One region of the Faecalibacterium sp. Marseille-Q4896 genome, then DNA from elsewhere that is predicted to be linked to it. Evidence: predicted binding sites of a transcription regulator. Region 1 holds the regulator's gene; each other region holds the start of a gene.
The links. Region 1 encodes HrcA, which represses chaperone genes, less so after heat shock. Its sites were predicted from a motif close to TGTTAGCACTCNNNNNNNNNGAGTGCTAACA; they were not measured.
Positions count from the first base shown of each region.

Region 2: the regulator HrcA is predicted to act here: its motif matches at 2,261-2,291, upstream of J3348_RS03705 (Hsp20/alpha crystallin family protein).
Region 3: the regulator HrcA is predicted to act here: its motif matches at 4,842-4,872, upstream of clpB (ATP-dependent chaperone ClpB).

Region 1 is NZ_JAFREG010000004.1:148,283-155,758, forward strand. Features, by position in the region: gene J3348_RS08855 (aminoacetone oxidase family FAD-binding enzyme) at 39-1,340, opposite strand; gene J3348_RS08860 (stage V sporulation T C-terminal domain-containing protein) at 1,568-2,110, shown strand; gene hrcA (heat-inducible transcriptional repressor HrcA) at 2,298-3,371, shown strand; gene J3348_RS08870 (nucleotide exchange factor GrpE) at 3,368-3,997, shown strand; gene dnaK (molecular chaperone DnaK) at 4,099-5,928, shown strand; gene dnaJ (molecular chaperone DnaJ) at 6,087-7,265, shown strand; gene J3348_RS08885 (hypothetical protein) at 7,354-7,476, opposite strand, start outside.
Region 2 is NZ_JAFREG010000001.1:725,978-733,453, forward strand. Features, by position in the region: gene J3348_RS03695 (alcohol dehydrogenase) at 1-448, opposite strand, end outside; gene J3348_RS03700 (YitT family protein) at 556-1,413, opposite strand; gene J3348_RS03705 (Hsp20/alpha crystallin family protein) at 1,663-2,127, opposite strand; gene J3348_RS03710 (ADP-ribosylglycohydrolase family protein) at 2,361-3,164, opposite strand; gene J3348_RS03715 (macro domain-containing protein) at 3,253-4,284, opposite strand; gene J3348_RS03720 (DUF5131 family protein) at 4,396-5,277, shown strand; gene J3348_RS03725 (hypothetical protein) at 5,292-5,453, shown strand; gene J3348_RS03730 (aminoacyl-tRNA hydrolase) at 5,534-5,986, opposite strand; gene J3348_RS03735 (pentapeptide repeat-containing protein) at 5,999-6,586, opposite strand; gene J3348_RS03740 (HAD family hydrolase) at 6,674-7,450, opposite strand; gene J3348_RS03745 (DUF523 domain-containing protein) at 7,435-7,476, opposite strand, start outside.
Region 3 is NZ_JAFREG010000006.1:114,967-122,442, reverse strand. Features, by position in the region: gene J3348_RS10665 (MFS transporter) at 1-749, shown strand, start outside; gene J3348_RS10660 (epoxyqueuosine reductase QueH) at 778-1,407, opposite strand; gene J3348_RS10655 (DUF896 domain-containing protein) at 1,539-1,763, shown strand; gene J3348_RS10650 (adenylosuccinate synthase) at 1,974-3,266, shown strand; gene J3348_RS10645 (DegV family protein) at 3,312-4,214, shown strand; gene clpB (ATP-dependent chaperone ClpB) at 5,030-7,476, shown strand, end outside.

The sequences.
Region 1 (7,476 bases):
AAGATGTCAAGCTTTTGTTGAAAATTTAAAGCTCATTTTTACCTGTGCGGCTTTTTCCTGCTCTTTGCGGGCGCGGAGGCTTTTGGCAGAGCACGGCCTGCTGCAGCATGGCCTGCAGCGCTGCGCCCGGCCACAAGGCCGGAGCCGAACGCCCAGTGCAGGTTAAAACCGCCGCAGCTGCCTGCGCAGTCCAGCGTTTCGCCCACAAAGTAAAGGCCCGGACAGCCCTTGAACTGGAAGTGCTGATCCACCTCCCGCAGGGCCAGCCCGCCGCCGGTGGTCTGGGCCTGCTTCCAGCTGCAGGGGGTCAGCCCCTCAAAGCGCCAGTGCTTGGCGGTGTGGGCCAGCTTCTGCCACTGTGCGGCGGTGAGCACGGCAGGCGTGTCGCTGTCCTGCAGCCCGGCGGCAAACCACACAGTACGGCCCAGCTTCTGGTTCAGCAGGCCCAGCCAGAAGTCAGCGGCGCTGCCCCCTGCCGTCTGGGCGGCGTGGGCCGCAAACAGGCTGGCAAGTGCGGTTTCGTCCACTGCCGGGAAGAGGTCCAGCTCCACAGCAGGAGCCTTGGGGCCGCGGCCCGGGGCCAGCAGGCCGGACAGCTGCATGATGCAGATGCCGGAAAGGCCGTAATCGGTGAACTGTACCTCGCCGTTCTCGCAGGCAAGCACATGGGCACCGTCCAGCAGGGATGCTGCTGCCTTGGCACGGATGCCAGCCAGCGCTTTGCGGGGCTTTGCGCACTGCAGGGCGGTCAGGCAGGGGTACAGCGGCTCCACCCTGCCGCCGCACTGGGCGGCGAACCGGGTGCCAAAGCCGTCGGTGCCGAACTGCGGCCCTGCCTCACCGCCCATGGCGCAGATGACGGCATCGGCGCGCAGCGTTTCGGCAGAGCCGCCTGCCGTCTCGAACTGCACGGCGTAGCCGCTGCGGCTCTGGTTCAGGGTGCGCACGGTGCAGCCGGTGCGCAGCTGCACATGGTGCTGCGCAAGGTGATGCTCCAGCAGGGCCAGCACGTCCGCCGCCTGATTGGAGTACGGATACACCCGGCCCGCCTCGTCGGTGCGGGTATAAAGCCCCAGCGCATGGAACCAGCGCAGCGGGTCGGCGGTATTTACGGCATCCAGCAGCGGACGAAGTGCTGCCGGGTCGGCAGTGAAATACAGCTCCGGTGCAATGCCGGTGTTATCCAGATTGCAACGGCCATTGCCGGTGGCAAGCAGCTTTTTGCCCGGCTTCGGGTTGCGCTCCAGCACAATGACCTGTGCAGCGGGGGCACTTTGTGCCGCCGCCAGCGCGGCTGCAAGACCGGCGGCACCGCCGCCCAGAATGAGGATGTTCGGCATCCGGACACCTGCCTTTCTCAGTAGAATTTTAGGAGCTGTCTTCATAAGCGGGGTGCTGTGCTTATGAAAACGGCTTTTTGTATCATTGTAGCAGAACCCTGCCGGAAACGCAACGAAGAGGCAGCTTTCCGTGCAGGTCTTTTTGCGCGGGGGCGGCAGGTATAAATGGCCCGGCCTGACAGATACTAGTGCTGCAGGCATTTTTAAGGAAACGGAGGAGCAAAAACATGAAAGCAACAGGAATCGTGCGCCGCATCGACGAGCTGGGCCGGGTGGTGATCCCCAAGGAGATCCGCCGCACCCAGCGCATCCGCCGCGGCGACCCGCTGGAGATCTTCACCACGGGCGACGGCGAGGTGATCTTTAAAAAGTATTCGCCCATTGGCGAGATGAACGCAGTAGCGGCCCAGTATACCGAGGTGCTCAGCAAAAGCTTTGCGCTGACCACACTGGTGGCCGACCGCGACCGTATCCTTACGGTGAGCGGCTCCGGCCGGCGGGAGCTGGCCGACCGCAGCATCAGCCAGCCGCTGGAAAAGCTGATGGATGGCCGCAGGTTGTACCAGAGCGAGGGCATTGCCGAAAAGTGCATCCTGCCCTGCGAAGGCTCGCCCCGGGTGGTGTTGTGCGCCGCACCCATCATTGCGGCGGGCGATGTGACCGGCGTGGTGGCCCTGCTGACCGAAGACCGCACGGCCACGCCGGATGCTGCCCAGCTCAAGGCCGTGAATGTGGCAGCGGCATTTCTGGCAAGGCAGATGGAAGAGTAAAGAACATGCCGGAGCGCTTTCCTTATAATAAGGAGGGCGCTTTCTTCGTTTATGACAGAATTATGAATCTTTTAAAACATTTTTCCAAGGGGCTTGACAGCACCGGAAAATTGGCTATAATGGTCTTAGCACTCAGGAACAAGGAGTGCTAAACAAACAAAGCGAACGCAAAAAGGAGGCAGGCGCTATGACGATGGATGCACGCAAGCAGCGAGTCTTGCAGGCGATCGTGGCGCTGTATGGTCTCGAAGGCGAGCCCGTTGGCAGCAGCGTGCTGGCAAACTACTTTGACATGGCAGTTTCCAGCGCAACGCTTCGCAATGAGATGGCGGCGCTGACAAAGCTGGGTCTGCTGGAGCAGCCCCACACCAGCGCGGGCCGTGTGCCCAGTGCCAAGGGCTACCGTTACTACCTTGATAATCTGCTGACCGACGATCAGCCGCTGGATCGTGTGAGCCGCGCCCGGGTGGATGCGGTGTTCGCAAGCCTTGACCACGAGCCGGAAAAGCTGGCCGCAGGTGCCGCCAAGGCGCTGGCCGCCATCAGCGGCTGCACCGCCGCCATCAGCACCCCATGTGCCGAGGATCTGTGCATCGCCCACTATGAAGTGGTTCAGGTGGGCCGCAGCGCAGCGGCTGTGCTGGCCGTTACCACGGCCGGTTACGTTCGTACCCGTGTGGCACGGGTACGCACCGGCCTTTCCCGCGAGAATGCGGCAGCACTTGCCGCACTGCTCAACCGCAACCTTACCTTTGTAGCGCCGGTGGATCTTTCCACCCGGCTGCTGGCAGAGCTGTGCAGCCAGATCGACCCGGAGCTGGTGCCCGTTATCAGTGCAGCGGCTGCCATCCTGCAGGATTCCGTCAAGCCCCACGTATTTCTGGGCGGCGAGCAGTATCTGCTGGACTGGCCTCAGCTGGACGGCAAGGTGGGCGACATCCTCACACTGCTGAACGACGAGGAGCAGGCCGCTGGCCTGATCGCACCTCCGGCAGAACGCAGTGAGAGCGTGCTGCTGGGCGAGGATCTGGAACCGCAGATCCCGGGCCTGTGCATCGTGAGCGACCGGTATCTGGTGGGCGGAGGCCTGTGGGGCTCCATTGCATTGATCGGCCCCACCCGGATGCCCTTCCAGAAACTGATGCCGCTGCTGCATTACTTTGCAGATCAGCTGGGCGAGGGCATGAGCGGCAAACGAAAAGACACCCCGCAGGCTGCCGCACCCCGGCGGACTGTGATCTATAAGGAGGATCTGGAATGAGCGAAGAAGCAAAAAAGACGGCTCCGGCTCAGGAAGCTGAGCAGCCCGAAACGGCTCCCGAGGAAAAGGCCCAGCAGGCAGCACCCGAACAGGAACCTGCTGCCGAAGCTGCCGACCCGAAGGATGACAAGAAGAAGGATGGCGGCTGGTTCAACAAGAAGGCCCGTGAGCTGGAAGCCGTAAAGGCAAAGCTGGATGCTGCCGAAGCCAACGCTGCACAGGCCAAAGACCAGCTGCTGCGCATGGCAGCGGAGTACGAGAACTACCGCAAGCGCTCCACCCGCGAAGCCGACCAGAAGTTCAACGATGGCATTTCCTTTGCGGTGAACCAGATCATTCCCATTCTGGATACGCTGGAGATGGCGGCCAACGCCCCCACCACCGACGAGAACTACAAAAAGGGCGTGACCATGACGCTGGACAAGGCCGCCAAGGCGCTGGATGCCCTCCATGTGGAGGAGATCGAGGCGCTGGGCAAGCCCTTTGACCCCAACTTCATGAACGCGGTGCAGCAGATCCCCGCCCCGGACGGACAGGAGAGCGGCACCGTCATCACGGTCTACCAGAAGGGCTACAAGCTGGGCGATAAGATCGTCCGCCATGCGACCGTTGTAGTGGCCGAATAACAAAGCAGAAACCCGAAAGGGTTTTGAATATAACATCCGCTTACAAACATTTGAGCATCACATAAACAATAAGATTTGTTCTTTCGAGAGGAGTTTTCATTATGAGTAAGATCATTGGTATCGACCTTGGTACTACCAACAGCTGCGTGGCTGTCATGGAGGGCGGCGAGCCCGTTGTTATCGCAAACTCTGAGGGTGCACGCACCACCCCGTCTGTGGTCGGCTTCACCAAGACCGGCGACCGTCTGGTGGGTCAGGTCGCAAAGCGTCAGGCCATCACCAACCCCGAGAACACCGTCGCTTCCATCAAGCGCTTCATGGGCACCGACCACAAGGTGACCCTGAACGGCAAGGAGTACACTCCCCAGCAGGTCAGCGCTATGATCCTGCAGAAGCTGAAGGCTGATGCCGAGGCTTATCTGGGCGAGCCTGTTACCGAGGCTGTTATTACCGTTCCTGCATACTTCAACGACAGCCAGCGTCAGGCTACCAAGGACGCAGGTACCATTGCAGGCCTGAACGTCAAGCGTATCATCAACGAGCCTACTGCCGCTTCTCTGGCATACGGCATCGATAAGGAAGAAGACCAGAAGATCATGGTCTACGATCTGGGCGGCGGCACCTTCGATGTGTCCATCATCGAGATGGGCGACGGCGTTACCGAGGTTCTGGCCACCAACGGTGATACCCATCTGGGCGGCGATGACTTCGATGAGCGCATCATCAACTGGATGGCAGATGCCTTCCAGACCGAGAACGGCATCGACCTGCGCAAGGACAAGATGGCTGCGCAGCGTTTGAAGGAAGCTGCCGAGAAGGCAAAGATCGAGCTGTCCAGCGCAATGAGCAGCCAGATCAACCTGCCCTTCATCACTGCCGATGCTACCGGCCCCAAGCACTTGGATATGACCCTGACCCGCGCAAAGTTCAACGAGCTGACCGCTGATCTGGTCGATCGCACCATGGGCCCCGTCCGCAAGGCTCTGCAGGATGCAGGCCTGCGTCCCTCTGACCTGAAGAAGGTCCTGATGGTCGGTGGTTCCACCCGTATCCCCGCTGTCTACGATGCAGTCAAGAAGGAACTGAACTGCGAGCCCTTCAAGGGCATCAACCCCGATGAGTGCGTGGCTGTGGGCGCTGCCATTCAGGGCGGCGTGCTGCAGGGCGATGTGAAGGGTCTGCTGCTGCTGGATGTCACCCCGCTGAGCCTGGGCATTGAAACTCTGGGCGGCGTGTGCACCAAGATCATCGACCGCAATACCACCATCCCCACCCACAAGAGTCAGGTGTTCTCCACCGCTGCAGACAACCAGCCCTCTGTTGAGGTCAACGTTCTGCAGGGCGAGCGTGAGTTCGCACGCGACAACAAGAGCCTGGGTGTCTTCCATCTGGACGGCATCGCTCCGGCTCCCCGTGGTGTGCCTCAGATCGAAGTTACCTTCGATATCGATGCAAACGGCATCGTGAAGGTCAGCGCAAAGGATCTGGGCACCGGCAAGGAGCAGAACATCACCATTACCGCTTCCACCAACATGTCCAAGGAGGACATCGACAAGGCTGTGAAGGAAGCTGAGCAGTTTGCTGCCGACGATAAGAAGAAGCGTGAAGAGGTCGATATCCGCAACGGTGCCGACCAGATGGTGTTCCAGACCGAGAAGATGCTGAAGGAGAACGGCGACAAGCTGCCCGCCGACGTCAAGACCGAGGCTGAGAGCAAGCTGGCCGACCTGAAGACCGCTGTTCAGTCCGGCAACGTGGACGACATCAAGGCAAAGCAGGAAGCCCTGAGCCAGGTGTTCGAGAAGATGTATCAGGCAGCCGCTGCCGCACAGCAGGCCGCCGGTGCACAGCCCGGCCCCGACGCAGGTGCAAACAACCAGCAGAAGCCGGGTGATGACGGCGTTGTGGATGCCGACTTCAAGGAAGTCTGATAAAAAACACAGCAGTGTGTGCCCGGCCAAACCGGCGGACGCACGCGTGGAATAGCAAAAGCCGCTCCGGTTTTGCCGGAGCGGCTCTTGCTGGTTATAGAGCGAGGAACCAACCGGGGCGTTTCCCGGATCAAACGTTCCCGGAGAGGTGAGTGGATATGGCACAGGAAAAGCGTGATTACTACGAAGTGCTGGGGGTATCCAAGACTGCGACCGATGCCGAGATCAAAAAGGCATACCGCAAGCTTGCAATGAAATACCACCCGGACTATAACCCCGGCGATAAGGATGCCGAGGAAAAGTTCAAGGAAGTAAACGAAGCAAACGAGGTGCTTTCGGACCCGAAGAAGCGCCAGCTGTACGACCAGTACGGCTTTGCAGGTGTTGACCCTGCCTATGCAGCACAGAACGGCGGCGGCCCCGGTGCGGGCGGCTTTGGCGGTTTTGGCGGCGACGGCGTGGATCTGGGCGACATTTTCGGCGATATCTTTGGCGGCGGCTTCGGCGGCTTTGGCGGTTCGTCCCGTCAGGCGAACCCCAACGCACCGCGCAAGGGTCAGGATATCCGCGTGCGCATCACCCTGAGCTTTGACGAGGCCGTGCACGGCTGCAAGAAGAACATCACCATCACCCGCCAGCAGGAGTGCACCGAGTGCCACGGCAGCGGCTGTGCCGCCGGTTCCAGCCCCGAGACCTGCCCGGACTGCGGCGGCCGCGGCTTCGTGATCCGTCAGCAGCGCACCCCCTTTGGTGTGATGCAGACCCAGCAGCCCTGCTCCCGCTGTGGCGGCAAGGGCAAGCTGGTCAAGAATCCCTGCAAGGTCTGCCATGGCAGCGGCAAGGTGGCTGCTAAAAAGACACTGGAGGTGTCCATCCCCATGGGCATCGACGACGACCAGAGCTTTGCACTGCGCGGCATGGGCGATGCCGGTGCAAACGGCGGTCCTGCCGGTGATGTGATCGTCATGGTCACGGTGCGCCCCAGCGAGGTGTTCCAGCGCGACGGCTACGATGTGTGGGTCACTGTGCCCATCACCTTCAGTCAGGCTGTGCTGGGCGACACCGTGCAGGTGCCCTCCATTGACGGCAAGGTGGAGTACACCGTGCCCGAGGGCACCCAGAGCGGTACCACCTTCCGCCTGCGCGGCAAGGGCATCCAGTACCTGAATGGCCGCGGCCGCGGTGATATGTACGTCAAGTGCGAGGTGGAGATCCCCAAGAAGCTGAACAAGACCCAGCGGGAGGCCCTGAAGAAGTTCGAGGGCACCCTGAAAGAAGAAAACTACGAAAAGCGCAAGGGCTTCTTCAAAAAGCTGAAGGACATGTTCAACAACTGAGACTGAAAACCGCATAACATAAAAAGCGGCGGCACTTCCCAAACGGGAGGTGCCGCCGCTTTTGCTTTTTCAGAACAGAGACCGGGACTTAGTTGCCGAAGATCAACAGGGCGTTGGGCACAAGGCCGATGATGGTTGCGCAGGAACCAATGAACCAGAAGCTGCAGCCGATGTCATGGATGGTGTTCGTGGGGCTTTTTTCAGCATGGGC
Region 2 (7,476 bases), on a different contig from region 1:
CCACCAGCAGCGCCTGCCGATCGGTGACGCCGTCCGGGATCTTGTTCAGTCCCTGATCCGCAAAGGGCACCCGGACATACTCGGCCTGCCCGCCGTCGATGCGGCAGCCCAGCGCCCAGCCGCCGTTTTGATCGGTACAGTTGTTCACGAAGCCTTTTTTGCAGAAAAAGCACTCTCCGCAGAAGGTCTCCACGTTCACCGTCACCCGGTCGCCGGGTTTCACATTGGTCACCGCACTGCCCACTTCTTCTACGATGCCCACCATCTCGTGCCCTACCGTGATGCCGGGCACCGCCCGGGGCACGCTGCCGTGCTTGATGTGCAGGTCGCTGGAGCAGATGCTGGCAAGGGTCACTTTTACAATGGCATCCCGCTCGTGCTGCAGCACCGGCTTTGGTTTTTCCATCAGTTCAAATTTGCCCTCGGAAACATAGGTATAGGTCAGCATGCTTTTTACCTCCATGCGCTTTGATATTTCCGGACTTGAGTATACCACGCAGCTATGGCAAAGAGCAAGCCGCAAAAGGCCCGCCCTTTGCGGCAGCTCTCCGCCGATCAGATCTTGGGCTGATACTGCATGCTGGACACATTGTAAATGGTAACAAAAGCCTTGGGGTCTTCCCGGTTGATAAAGTTCATCAGCTTCTGATATTCGCTCTTGTCCACGATGGTAATGATCTCGTTGTGCTTTTCCAGATTGTATGCACCGATGGCCTCGTACATGGTCGCACCGCTGTGCAGGTCATGGAGGATGAACTGACGCAGCGCCTCCTCTTTTTCGGTGATGATGCAGACGCGGCGTTTGATGCTGTTATCAAAGATGAAATGGTCCAGCACGATGCCGTTGAAGTAAGTACCGAGGATACTCAGCACCACGGTCTTTTTATCGTAGACCAGGGCCGCGGAAAGCGCCACACACATTCCCGACAGAGACATGGCTTTTCCCAATTCCATGTGCAGGTACTTGTTCATGATCTTTGCCACGATATCCAGCCCGCCGGAGGATGCATTGCGGTTGAACAAAATACTCAGCCCGATGCTGACCACCAGAATATAGCACAGCACGTCCAGCTCCTGACTGCCGGTCATCGAGCCGAACTCCGGGAACAGCTTTTCAAACAGCCCCAGAAACACCGGCAGCAGCACACTGGTGTATACGGTCTTTGCGCCAAATTCTCTGCCGCAGGTAAAGAACCCGATGATGAGAAGCACGACGTTCAGGATCATCGTAATGACCGACAAGGGCAGCGGCACAAAATTGGACAGCACGATGCCAAGGCCGGAAATGCTGCTGACAGATGTATGGCTCGGCACCAGAAAAAAGAAAACGCCCGCCGCAATGATCGCCACCGCCCCGGTCAGGACTGCCGTCTCCCTCAAGACTGCGCCGGTCTTTCCTTTTACATCACTCATCTTTGTCCCCCTAAAATCAAATTTGTTTCACCGATCTCCTCATCTTTGTCGATGCGGACAAGGAGCTTACCGCCAAAGCGTTTGTATTCCATAGTGAAGTACCTCCATAAATTCCGAGTTGCTGTTCTCAGTATACCATGATTTTCCCTTGCGGAAAAGATAGCGAAACAAAAATGCCCCCGGAGGGCTTGTTACAGCTCTCCGGGGGCATCTTATGTGCGTTGTGCTTTGGCGCACACGACCGGCGTTTTACTCGATTGCAATCAGATTCGGGTTCTCAGGCAAAGCCTTCGTCTGCTGAGGAGCAGGCAGCTCGACGTGCAGGACGCCGTCCTCGAACTTTGCGTGGATGTCTTCCTTCTTCACATCGCCCACGTAGAAACTGCGCGCGCAGGTGCCAGAGAAGGATTCGCGCCGCAGGTAGCGGCCCTTCTTATCCTTTTCGTCGTTGCTGTGGCTGCGCACTGCCTGAATGGTCAGGTAGCCGTCGTTCAGATCCATCTGAACGTCTTCCTTCTTGCAGCCCGGCAGGTCAACAGCTACTTCGTAGCCATTGTCCGTCTGTTTGACATCGGTCTTCATCATGTTTGCACCACGCTTACCAAAGGCGCCACGAGCCTCACGGTTCATAGCACGTTCCAGTACAGCGTCATTCCAGAACGGATCGAAGAAATCATCGAACAGGTTTTCATGGAAAACAGTCGGCATAAGCATAAATCATTCCTCCAATCCCGGCGTTCGGGTCGGGGCAAAAAATCTGAAGCGTCCATTCAGAAGGGCTTTCCGGGGAGCCTAGCGGCTCTCCTTTTGCCCTTCCTCCTGAGCACGCCACTGTTATAGCACCGTTCATTAACAGTGTCAATAGATGAGTGCTAAAATTTATAAAAGAATAATACTTTTATAAAATCCTATACAATCTTTTCAAAATTCAGTCGCATCATCGCATTTTATATCATCTTGGCAATCATGAAGCACAACAGTTCATATGCTTCCCGGATATCCTCCGGCAGACGTTTCAAAGTCTCGTCCCGCAGTTCCTGCGGCATCCCGTAAAAAGCTTCGGCAATGCCGCCGGTGATGCAGGCAAGGGTGTCGCTGTCGCCGCCCAGAGAGACCGCATTGCGAAGTGCATCCTCAAAACTGACGCTTTCCAGAAAAGCAATGATTGCTTCCGGCACAGTTTCCTGACAGGTCTCCACATGATGATAGGTCGGCCGAATTTCATCGCAGGTACGGTTCAGGTCATAACCGAAGGTCTGCTCCACATACCGCTTGATCTCCGGCTTGCTGTGGCCGGTACGAGCCAGAAAAATTGCTGCCGCCGTGGCCTGTGCGCCCTTGATGCCCTCCGGGTGGTTGTGGGTGACTTCGGCGGTCACTTTTGCCATTTCCAATGTTTTGTCCAGCGTATCGAACAGCCAGCCCGCTGCTGACACCCGCATAGCCGAGCCGTTACCGAAACTGCCATAGGGATTCGGATTTTCTGTGTGCAGCCACCGGCGGAACATCCCGCCGTAACCGGCATGAGGGTATGTTTCTCCCCAAATGCGCATCTCGCTCTTTGTTTCTTCAAATGTTCTCTCCGGGATGCCTTTACCCACAATCAATCCCCGTGCCACCGCAACGGTCATGACCGTATCATCGGTGAAGTGCGATTTCTCGCTCAGCAGCGGAAAATCCTTGTGCTTGTAATTGTTGTGGTCAAATTCATAGGGACTGCCCACGATGTCACCCAAGATTGCTCCTAACATGGCTGTTTCCTCCCTTACCTATGATCGCTTTCGTTGGCAAAAGGATACCACAAACCGGAGGGCAAAAGGTCAACGGGCAGGCGACAAATTACGCACCCAGCTGTTCCTGATCGTATTCAAACAGCAGCGTATTGACCTGATTGATGTTATAGATTTTGTGTTCCAGGCAATACCGCACGATCCAGTCCCGCTTGGAGCCATCCGAAAAGGCATAGCCCGCACTCTTGAGCAGGTCGATGGTTTCATCTTCGGACAGGTGCAGGCCCACCGCAAAGGCCAGCACCGTTTTCTTTTTGGGGTTGTAGTCGCGATTGCACTGAATTTTGGAGAAATGCTGCCGGGAGATGTTGGACTGCTTGTACACGGTGGAGTCTTTCAGCCCCCGCTCGTCAATGAGCCGCAGTAGCCGGGTGGTGAAGCTCTCGCCAAGGTTGTCCATCAGGCTTTCCAGACTGCGGGCTGTCCTGGGTGCCGCGGCGGATGCCGGAACTGCACCTAGCATCGGCACGGCGGCATCTTCTTCCAGAAGCCTCCGCCGCTCTGACAATTCCCTGCGCCGACGGCCAAATCCGTAGCTTTCATCGTTCTGTGCTACATAGTGGTCGTCAATGTACTCCTCCACCGAGGCGAACAGCTTCCAGCTCACGGCCAGCGAGTCCCGGTCGTAAAGCACCAAATACACGGTCAGGTCGTGCTCCATGACGTACTGTGTGATGGTGTCCACCGCAATGCGGAAGGCCTGTTCTTTGGGGTAGCCATAGTTTCCGCTGGACAGCAGCGGAAAGGCCACGCTCTCGCAGTGGTACTCTGCGGCTAATTCCAATGCGGAGTGGTATGCACCGGCTAATTGTTCAGCTTCGCCGAACCCGCCGCCGTGCCACGCAGGGCAGACTGCATGGAAAATATACGTTGCAGGCAGCCCGAACGCCGGAGTACACACGGCTCTGCCCAAATCGCAACGGCCGATGGCTTCACAGGAAGCGGTCAGCTCCTGCTCCCCTGCCGCCTGATAGATGGCACGGCTGGTGCCGCTGCCCTGCAAAAGGTTCCGGTTCGCCGGGTTGACGATGGCATCCGCTGCCACCTTGGTGATGTCGTTGCGGATCATCAGAAACGGCATGGTGGTTCCTCCCTCACATGGTTTTCTTCATCCTATCACATCCGATGGGGCGGCGCAAGGGGTGCTCTTGTTTCCTGTCCGCGCAGCTATTATAATAGGTACAGAAAGAAGGTGAGCTTCCTGCACGACATCTGGAATCCATGGCACGGCTGCGTCAAGTGCAGCGAGGGCTGCCAGAACTGCTATATGTACTTTCTCGACCGGATGAGGGACCAGAACGGAGCCGAGATCTACAAAACGAAAAGCGGCTTTTCCTATCCGCTCCAGAAAGACCGCACCGGACACTACAAAATCCAGAGTGGTGAGCAGATCCGGGTCTGCATGACCTCGGATTTCTTCTTGGAAGAAGCCGACCCGTGGCGGGTTGAGGCGTGGGACATCATGCGCCAGCGCAGCGATGTGGTGTTTTTTCTGCTCACCAAACGGCCGCAGCGGGTACGGGAGTGCCTGCCGCCGGACTGGGGCAGCGGTTGGGACAACATCTTTTTCAACGTCACCTGTGAAAATCAGCGCCGCGCCGATGAGCGCATTCCCATCCTGTTTGACCTGCCCTTCAAGCACAAGGGCATTATGTGCGCGCCCTTCATCGGACCAGTAAGCATCCGGCAGTACCTTACCGCCGGGCAGATCGAGCAGGTCATCTGCGGCGGCGAAAACTACGATGGTGCCCGCCCCTGCAATTTTGATTGGGTCAAGTCTCTCCGGCAGGAATGCGTGGATGCCAACGTGACCTTCTGCTTTATCGAGACTGGCACTGTGTTCATCAAAGACGGTAAACGCTACCACCTGCCCAGCAAGCAGCTGCAAAGCCGGATGGCTTATAAATCCGGCATGAACTATCAGGGCAGGCCCATTCATTTTGACCTCGTGGACGACTGGGGTTACCCCATCCCGCAGGAAGATCTCTATGTGCCTCATTTCCGCGCAAACTGCGAGACCTGCGGCAGCAAGTTGATCTGCAACGGCTGCAGCGATTGCGGAAAATGCTTATAAAATAAAGGAGTTCTATGAAGAACCAGAAGAAAAAATCGTTTCCCCTCAGAGTGTTCCTCTGCCTGCTGGCTGTTTTGCTGGCCGTCTGCGTTGCGTTCGGCGTTTACGTCAGCGACTACTACCACACAGACCCCGCCGCCGAGGATGCACTGGCGGCGTGGATGAATCTTCAATAAAAAGCAAAATATCCCGACCATTTTCCTGTATGTCACAGGAGAATGGCCGGGACTATTTTTATTATTCCGCGAACCAGCACTCAATACAAATGGAACTTATGGCTGATCTGGTGTGCAATTTCATCCGGCAGCGGGCGGAAACCGATGCAGGTCAGGGTCATGCCTTCTCCGTTTTCATCAAATTCTTCCGGCTCCAGCTCGGTGTGGCAGGCATCCCGGATGAGGAAGAAGTCTTTGTTTTCCACCAGTCCCAATTCCTCGGCAATTGTTTTTGCTTTCAGCAGTTGATTGCGGTTCTTTGCCCCGCAGATAGTTTTGGTAAAAGAGCCATCGAACCACTCTTCGTAAGTTGCCTTATCCAACATGATTTCTGCCCGATAGCCGGTAATTTCTCCGTCTTTCTCGATGGGTTCCACGCCCTGTCCCATGCCGATGGGGTCGGTGAGGAACGCCAGCGAAGCGTGGCAGCACTGCGCCGCCAGCTTGCCAGGCGACATCTGCAGATCTTTTCGTGCAATGATGAGTTGACGCATTTTTTCTCCTTCTTACGACAGCTTGATCTTCAAATCTGCCAGCAGATTCACCGCTTCCGGCAGGGAAAACTTTGCATCCTTCAGGCGGCTGCCCAAAATGTCCACCTTATAACCGGCGGCATCCCGGAAATCCGCCTTGCGCAGATCACACTGGTAGAACTCCGTTTCGTGAAGTTCTACACCCTTGAAATTCGCCAACTGCATCTCGCATTTGGCAAACATAGAGCCGACAATTTCGTTGCCATCCGAAAAGTCGAAGCGGTTAAAGTTCATTTCGGTGAAGGTGTTATATTTCAGACTGCACTCTTTCAGCGTGTGGATAGGGTCCGGGAAGGCACCGTTGGACATCAGCGGTGCCCACTCAATTTCATTCAGGCGGCAGTCCTCAAAATCCAGCGATTGCACCGAAGAATGGGTGCTGCGCAGACCTGTGATCTCACACCGCACGAATTTGCACTCGTTCAGCGTGGTATGATCCAGTTCGCATTTGGTAAAGGAGCAATCCACAAACACGCAGTCGGTAAAGTCGCAATCCTCAAAAGCCTCCTCGGTGAACGACAGGTCAGCAAACCGTTCACCCTCACAATAACGCTCTGTCATAAAATTCTCCTGTCAGCGCAGTTCTTCCAGCAATGCCGTGCAGCTTGTATCGTATCATTTCAAATTTGGAACGTGCGTGTTCCAAATTTACGCTCGCTTCAAGAACTCCCGCAGCACATCCTCTGGGCGGGGTGTATGGTTCGGGTACTTTTCCCGCAGCGGTGCGGCGGCACCATCCATAATGTAGGGCACACCCACAATGTCCAGCATCGACACATCGTTATAATTGTCGCCAAAAGCCATCACATCGGCAAGGGCGATGTCCAGAGTCTTGCAGATGCTGCGCACACCGATGCCCTTGTTGGCAAAGGTGGTGTCGATCCAGTACGGCCCTGCCACAGCGCAGTTCGCCTCTTTCCATCGTGGGACAAACCGTTCCGTGTAAGATTCTACGCCTTCGTGCAGATACACCGATACTTTTGTGATCTCCTCCGGCACCTCGGAAGGGTCATGGATGATCTGATAGTTGTTCCCGATGAACTGAATACGCTTGAGCATTCCCAGACCCTGCTCCATCAGGTATGCAGTATTCTGACCGGAAAGCATTACCTCGCCCTGCCCGTCGCTGCGGGTCCACAGGTCGTTGGCGATTTCTTCGGCCAATGCACGCGGCATCGGATTCTTGGCGATGCACTGTTCGTCCTTATAGATCACGCCGCCGTTTTCGCAGAGAAACACACAGCAGTCCGCCACCGGTGCAGAGAGCTTGCGCAGGCTGGTATACTGCCGACCAGATGCCGGGCAAAACAGAATGCCGCGCCGATGCAGCTCCCGTATCTGCTCAAAGATCTCGTCTTCCAGTTCCTTTTTGCCGTATTGCAGCAGCGTACCGTCAATGTCGCTGCAAATCAGTTTGATTGACATTTTCCGTCCTCATTTTTCAAGATAAT
Region 3 (7,476 bases), on a different contig from region 1:
TGAACCTGATGCACAGCTGCTACGCCTGCGGTGCGCTGCTGTGCCCCTTCCTCATTGCGGCAGCGGCGAAGGTGAGCACTGAGCTGGCGGTGTTCCTGCTGGCGGCACTGGGACTTGTACTGTGGCTGGTATATGCCTTTACCCCGCTGGGCGGCGGCAAGACCAAGAATGCCAAGGAAAAGCAGGCCATTGACTGGAGCTTTCTGCGTTCGGCACGATTCTGGATGCTGACCGGCCTTTTGTTCTTCCAGAACGCTGCAGAGCAGAGCGTCAACGGCTGGATGGTCACTTACTTCAAGGGCAGCGGCATCATTGCAGGCACACTGGCGGCTTACACCGTCACGGTCATGTGGGGTGCCACGCTGGTGGCCCGTCTGCTGATCGCATTCGTGTTCCCGTTCAAGAGCCCGCGCAAGGCTATGGTGGGCATGAGCGTGCTGTGTACGATCTTTTATGTGCTGCTGGTCATGGCCCACACGCAGGTCATGGCCATCGTGCTGCTGTTTGCGTTTGCGTTCTCCATGGCGGGCCTGAACCCCACCGCTGTGGCCAGCGCGGGCCGCATGACCAGCGTGACCAGCATGGGCATCATGCTGCCGGCGGCGTCCAGCGGTGCCATCCTCATGCCGTGGATCATCGGCATCGTGGCCGAAAAGGCTGGCCTTGCCGCCGGTATGGCTTCCAACATCGTGCCCTGCGTGGGCCTGATTATTTTCACCCTGCTGGTGGCAAAGCTGCCGGAAGAGTAAGCAAAAAAGCGGCCTGCCCGATAACGGCTTACTTTTCGATCCCTCTTGCCTTCGCGCTGAACTCGCACCCGCAGTAATCCTGCCGGTACAGGCCGTATTCCTCCGAAAGCTGCAGGCTGCGCAGATAGCCGTTGTGCTTTTTGAAGTCCGAAGGCAGATGCTTTACGCCGAACTCGGCTTCCAGCTCCTGCCCGATGGCATTGATGCGCTTGGCATCTTTATGCGGGCTGATGGACAGTGTAGTGGTGAACCAGTCGAAGCCGTTCTCACTGGCGTATTGCGCCGCCCGGCGCATCCGCAGCCGGTAGCAGATCGTGCACCGGCTGCCCCGCTCCGGCTCGTTTTCAAGGCCGGTGACAGCAGAGTAGAACTCCTGCGGGTCGTAGTGGTCCTCCACCACGGTCACGCCCAGAGGATGGGCTGCTGCCACGAACTTCTTCAGCTCTTCGCCGCGGCGGTAGTATTCCTCTGCAGGCCATGTGTTGGGGTTATAGTAAAGCACTGTGATCTCAAAATACTGGCACAGCTGTTCCAGCACTGCGCTGGAGCAGGGGCCGCAGCAGGCGTGGAGCAAAAGGCGCGGCCGGGTGCCGTCCAGCGTTTTGAGCACGGCATCCATCTGCTGTGCAAAATTCAATTGAGTTGCCATTTTTATCATCCTTTGCTATACTGATTGAGAAAATTCCTTAAAAAGCTCGCCCTTTCGGGGGAGCTGGCATTGCACAGCAATGACTGAGAGGGTTTGCTTTCTTATTATAACATATTCCGCTTGAAAATACAGGAGGCACCATGACACAGGAAAAGATCGCCCGCATCAACGAGCTGGCAAAAAAGAGCAAGACCACTGGCCTGACCGAGGCCGAAAAGGCAGAGCAGCAGGCCCTGCGCCGCGAATACATCGACGACATGAAGGCCAGCCTGCGCGCACAGCTGGCCAACACCTCCATTCAGGAGCCGGACGGCACTATCCACAAGGTGATCCGCCGTGCCGACCTTGAGAACCCCCGCAGCTGAACGCACAATTTTGCGCACACTTTTTTGGAGGAAAACGCAGCCAAAAGCTGTGTTTTCCTCTTTTTTTGCACGGCGATCTGTGCTATACTATACTTGCATTGGTATGTGCTTTGTGTATGCCTGCTGATGTGTTTTCCCAAGGTGGCGTATCCCGGGCAAGGTGCACGGAAAAGGCTGTCTTTTGAAAAAATGATAAAGAGGTCATTTATTATGCTTACTGCAATTACGGGTATCAACTGGGGCGATGAAGGCAAGGGCCGCATGGTCGACCTCATCAGCCAGGAGTATGACATCGTTGCACGTTATCAGGGCGGCAACAACGCCGGTCACACGGTTAAGAACGAGCGCGGCAAGTTCGTGCTGAATCTGCTGCCCTCCGGCATCCTGCGTCCGAACGTGGTCTGCGTTATGGGCAACGGCATGGTCATCGACCCGCATCATCTGGACGGCGAGATCAACAAGCTGCGGGAGCAGGGCGTTGAGATCAGCCCGGCAAACCTGAAGATCTCCGACCGTGCAACCATCACCATGCCCTACCATGTGGAGCAGGATGGTCTGGAAGAAGCACGTCTGTCCAAGACCGGCGCACAGTTCGGCTCCACCAAGCGCGGCATTGCCTACGCTTACGGCGACAAGTACATGAAGAAGACCCTGCGCATGGGCGACCTGCTGCATCTGGACGACGCTGTGAAGAAGCGCCTGGTCACCATGGTGGATTCCAAGAATCTGGTCATGGAGGGCAGCTACAACGCAGCTCCCATCAGCGTGGATGAGATGTGGGCATGGCTCGAAAAGTATGCCGCCATCTTCAAGGATTACATCTGCGATGTGGGCCAGTATCTGGCCGATGCAGACGCTGCAGGCAAGAAGGTCCTGTTCGAGGCTCAGCTGGGCGCTCTGCGCGACATCGATTTTGGCATTTACCCCTATACCACCTCTTCCAACGTCATCGGTGCTTACGCTCCCATCGGCGCAGGCATCCCGGGCCACAAGCTGCACAACTCCATCGGCGTGATGAAGGCTTACTCCTCCTGCGTGGGTGACGGCCCCTTCACTGCCGAGCTGGCTATGACCGAAGAGGAAAAGCACGACCTGCGTGAGGCTGGCCACGAGTACGGTGCAGCCACCGGCCGTCCCCGCCGCGTTGGCCCCATCGATCTGGTGGCAAGCCGCTACGGCGTGTTCTGCCAGGGCTGCGATGAAGTTGCTCTGACCCTGCTGGACGTGCTGGACTACATGGAAAAGATCCCCATGGTCACTGCCTACAAGCTGACCGATGGCAGCACCACCACCCGCTTCCCCATGGGCGAAGCTCTGGACACCGCACAGCCCGTGGTGGAGTACCTGCCCGGCTGGCACTGTGATATCACCGCAGCCCGCAAGTGGGAAGACCTGCCCAAGGAAGCACGCGATTACGTGGAATATCTGGAAAAGGCTGTCGGCTGCAAGATCACCTACATCTCTGTGGGTGCCGAGCGTGAGGCTTATATCCACCACGTATGATCCCCTGCAAAGCTCCTGAATGATTCAGAAAAGGAAGCGTCACAGATGTTTGATATCATTACCGACAGCGCATGCGACCTGACGCTGGACACTGCCAAACAGCTCCAAATCGAGGTCGTGCCCTTCTATGTCTCGCTGGACGGCGAGCACTACCGCAAAGAAGGCAAGGAAATCGCCGTGCGGGACTTCTACCAGTTCATGGTGGACAACCCTTCGGCCTACCCCAAAACCAGCCTTGCTTCCATTGAGGACTTTGAGCAGGCATTCCGTGCCCATGCTGCTGCTGGCCGGGATGTGCTGTGTCTGGTGTTCACCAGCAAGATGAGCGGCTGTGTGGGTAGCGCCCGCAATGCCCGGGATCTGGTGCTGGAAGATTTCCCCGATGCCCGCATTGAGGTCATTGACAGCGCGGCGGCTACCGTTACCGAGTCCACCATGGTGGAAAACGCCGTGGCCATGCGGGACGCAGGCTGCACGCTGGACGAGACCGTGACATGGCTGGAAGCAGAGAAAGCTACCAACCAGATCTTCTTCACGGTAGGCAATCTGGACTATCTCATCAAGGGCGGCCGCATTGGCAAGGTAACGGGCCGTGCAGCCAACATGCTGGGCATCAAGCCGATGATCCTGTTCAAGGATGGCGAGATCTTCTCCGGCGGCGTGGCACGCGGCCGACAGAAGAGCTTTGAAAAAGCGCTGGAACAGCTGATGAACTATCTGGATGCCCACGGCGGCACCCCGGACGACTACCGCATCACCGTAGGCTACGGCTACGACGAAGAGGAAGGCAAGCGCCTGTGGATGCAGACCCGCGCGGCCCTGCGTGCAAAGTACCCCGGCGCACAGTGCGAAGTGGGCCTGTTGCAGATCGGCTGCACCATTGCCGTGCACACCGGCCCCTATGCGCTGGGCATGGGCGTGATGCGCCGCTGGAAAAAGCAGGGCTGAGATCACATTATATGAATTTTTGAACTCCAGAAAATCTATGGATTTTTTGGGGTTCTTTTTTTAGAGCAATGCTTCCCATACAGAGCGTATTCGAGTGGAACAGATTTCTTGACTTTTATGCAATTCTTCTCCACCGGATAAGTTCTCTTTTGCGTGCCAAAAGAGAACCAGAAAGGACGGCGGTGCCCGCAGGGCATGAAAGCCCCAGTGGGGCTTTTAAGCCGCAGACCGGTTTGCAAAGCAAATGCCGCGTGTTCAGCGCGGCAAGGTCTCCGCTACTTTCGAGGCGCGGGAGGCGGCGGGTTGCGGCTCCCTGCGTCTGCTTCGTGCCTTGCGCGGCACTCGCATCCTGCAGGCCGCTGCCCCAACAGCTCCTCCCTGTTTCGGCCGCCGGCCGCGGTCGTCGCCGTTGCAAACTAAGGGCTGCTCGCCCTTAATAATCCCAAAGCAGATGGGCTCCATACAAAAAATCCAAGTCGCTGCGCTAGAGGATTTTTTGTGTTGCGCCGATTTTAAGTCGCTTACGCGACGAACGGTATGGCAAGGCTGCGTGTTTTTTCTAGCAAAAACTGTGATTTGCAAACTTTTTATGAACCCTATTGACAAAGTGGGAAAACAGGAGTATAGTTTTAGCAGTCGAACAGATAGAGTGCTAAAACAAGTAAAACCAGTTCGGCAGGAGGTGCTTGAAACCGTGAAACAACTGAAGAATAGCCGCTGCTTCCCGTTCGGCAGCATCTCTGCACCGGGCTTTTAGCAGATGGCTATCGCGTCCGCTAAAATAAACCTTCCGGTATGAATGGAGGCTTGACTTTATGAATACCAATCAATATACACAGAAAACGCTGGAGGCTCTGCAGGCAGCGCAACAGCTGGCTGTGGAGTACCAGCACAATCAATTGGAACCTGAACATCTGCTGCACGCCCTCGCTTCGCAGGAGCAGGGCCTGATCCCGCAGCTGCTGCAGAAGCTGAATGTTGACCCCGGCAGCTTTGCTGCCGCCGTGGCCGAAAAGCTTTCGGCTCTGCCCCGGGTCTCCGGCTCCGGCCGTGACCCCGACAAGGTCTATATCTCGCAGGCTGCCGATAAGGTGCTCAGCGCCGCCGCCCGAGAAGCCAAGGCCATGAAGGACGACTATATCAGCGTGGAGCATGTGTTCCTGGGTCTGCTGGACGAGCAGACCCAGAACACCACCGAGTTGTTCCGTGCGTTCAGCATCACGAAAGATAAGTTCCTGCAGCAGCTCACAGCAGTGCGCGGCAACCAGCGCGTCACCAATGACAACCCGGAGGATACCTACAACGCCCTGCAGAAGTATGGTCAGGATCTGGTAGATCTTGCCCGCAAGCAGAAGCTGGACCCCGTCATCGGCCGTGATCAGGAGATCCGCAACGTGATCCGCATCCTGTCTCGTAAGACCAAGAACAACCCCTGCCTGATCGGTGAGCCCGGCGTTGGCAAGACCGCCATTGCAGAGGGTCTTGCACAGCGTATCGTGCGCGGCGATGTGCCCGAAAACCTGAAGGACCGCATCGTGTTCAGTCTGGACATGGGCGCTCTGGTGGCCGGTGCAAAGTACCGCGGCGAGTTCGAGGAGCGCCTGAAGAGCGTGCTGAACGAGGTGAAGAAGAGCGAGGGCAAGATCATCCTCTTCATCGATGAGCTGCACACCATCGTGGGTGCCGGCAAGACCGATGGTGCCATGGACGCAGGCAACCTGCTCAAGCCCATGCTGGCCCGGGGCGAGCTGCACTGCATCGGTGCCACCACACTGGACGAGTACCGCCAGTATATCGAGAAAGACCCCGCTCTGGAGCGCCGCTTCCAGCCGGTACAGGTGGATGAGCCCACCGTGGAGGACACGATCTCCATTCTGCGCGGCCTGAAGGAACGCTACGAGGTGTTCCACGGCGTGAAGATCAACGACAGCGCCCTGATCGCCGCTGCCACCCTGTCCGACCGCTATATCACGGATCGTTTCCTGCCGGATAAGGCCATCGACCTTGTGGATGAAGCCTGCGCCATGATCAAGACCGAGATGGACAGCATGCCCAGCGAGATGGACGATCTGGCCCACCGCATCACCCAGCTGCAGATCGAGCAGGTGAGCCTGAAAAAGGAGACCGATGCCCTGAGCCAGAGCCGCCTGAAGGATCTGGAAAAGGAGCTGGCCGAGCTGCAGGACAAGTTCCGCAGCATGAAGGCAAAGTGGGAGAACGAGAAGAACGCCATCGGCAAGGTGCAATCCCTGCGTGAGCAGATCGAGCAGACCAATGCCGACATTGAAAAGGCTCAGCGCGAGTACGACCTGAACAAAGCCGCTGAGCTGAAATACGGCAAGCTGCCCCAGCTGCAGAAACAGCTGGAAGAGGAAGAGAAGATCGCCGCCGCCAAGAAGGAGGACAGCCTGCTGCGTGACCGCGTGACCGACGAGGAGATCGCCCGCATCGTGGCCCGCTGGACCGGCATCCCGGTGGAGAAACTGGTGGAGGGTGAGCGCGAGAAGCTGCTGCATCTGGACGATGTGCTGCACCAGCGGGTCATCGGTCAGGACGAGGCTGTGACCAAGGTGAGCGAGGCCATCCTGCGCAGCCGCGCCGGTATCGCCAACCCCAACCGCCCCATCGGCAGCTTCCTGTTCCTCGGCCCCACCGGCGTGGGCAAGACTGAGCTGGCCAAGGCACTGGCACAGGCCCTGTTTGACGACGAGCGCAACATGGTGCGAATCGATATGACCGAGTATATGGAGAAGTTCAGCGTCAGCCGTCTGATCGGCGCGCCTCCGGGATACGTCGGTTATGAAGAGGGCGGCCAGCTGACCGAGGCTGTGCGCCGCAAGCCCTACAGCGTGGTGCTGTTCGATGAGGTGGAAAAAGCCCACCCCGATGTGTTCAACATCCTGCTGCAGGTGCTGGACGATGGCCGCATCACCGACAGTCAGGGCCGCACCGTGGACTTCAAGAACACGGTCATCATCCTCACCTCCAATCTGGGCAGCGACATCATCCTGAATGATCTGGAGCAGCGCCGTGCCAACGGTTCCAACGAGCTGAGCGAGGAAGCAAAGCACCAGATCGACCAGCTGCTGAAGAGCAAGTTCCGCCCCGAATTTCTGAACCGTCTGGATGAGATCGTCTACTACAAGAGCCTGACCAAGGACGAGATGCGCAAGATCGTGGATCTGCAGCTGCAGGATCTGCGCAAGCGCATGGACGAGGGCAAGCACCTCAAGCTGGAGGTCACCACCGCTGCCAAGGACTT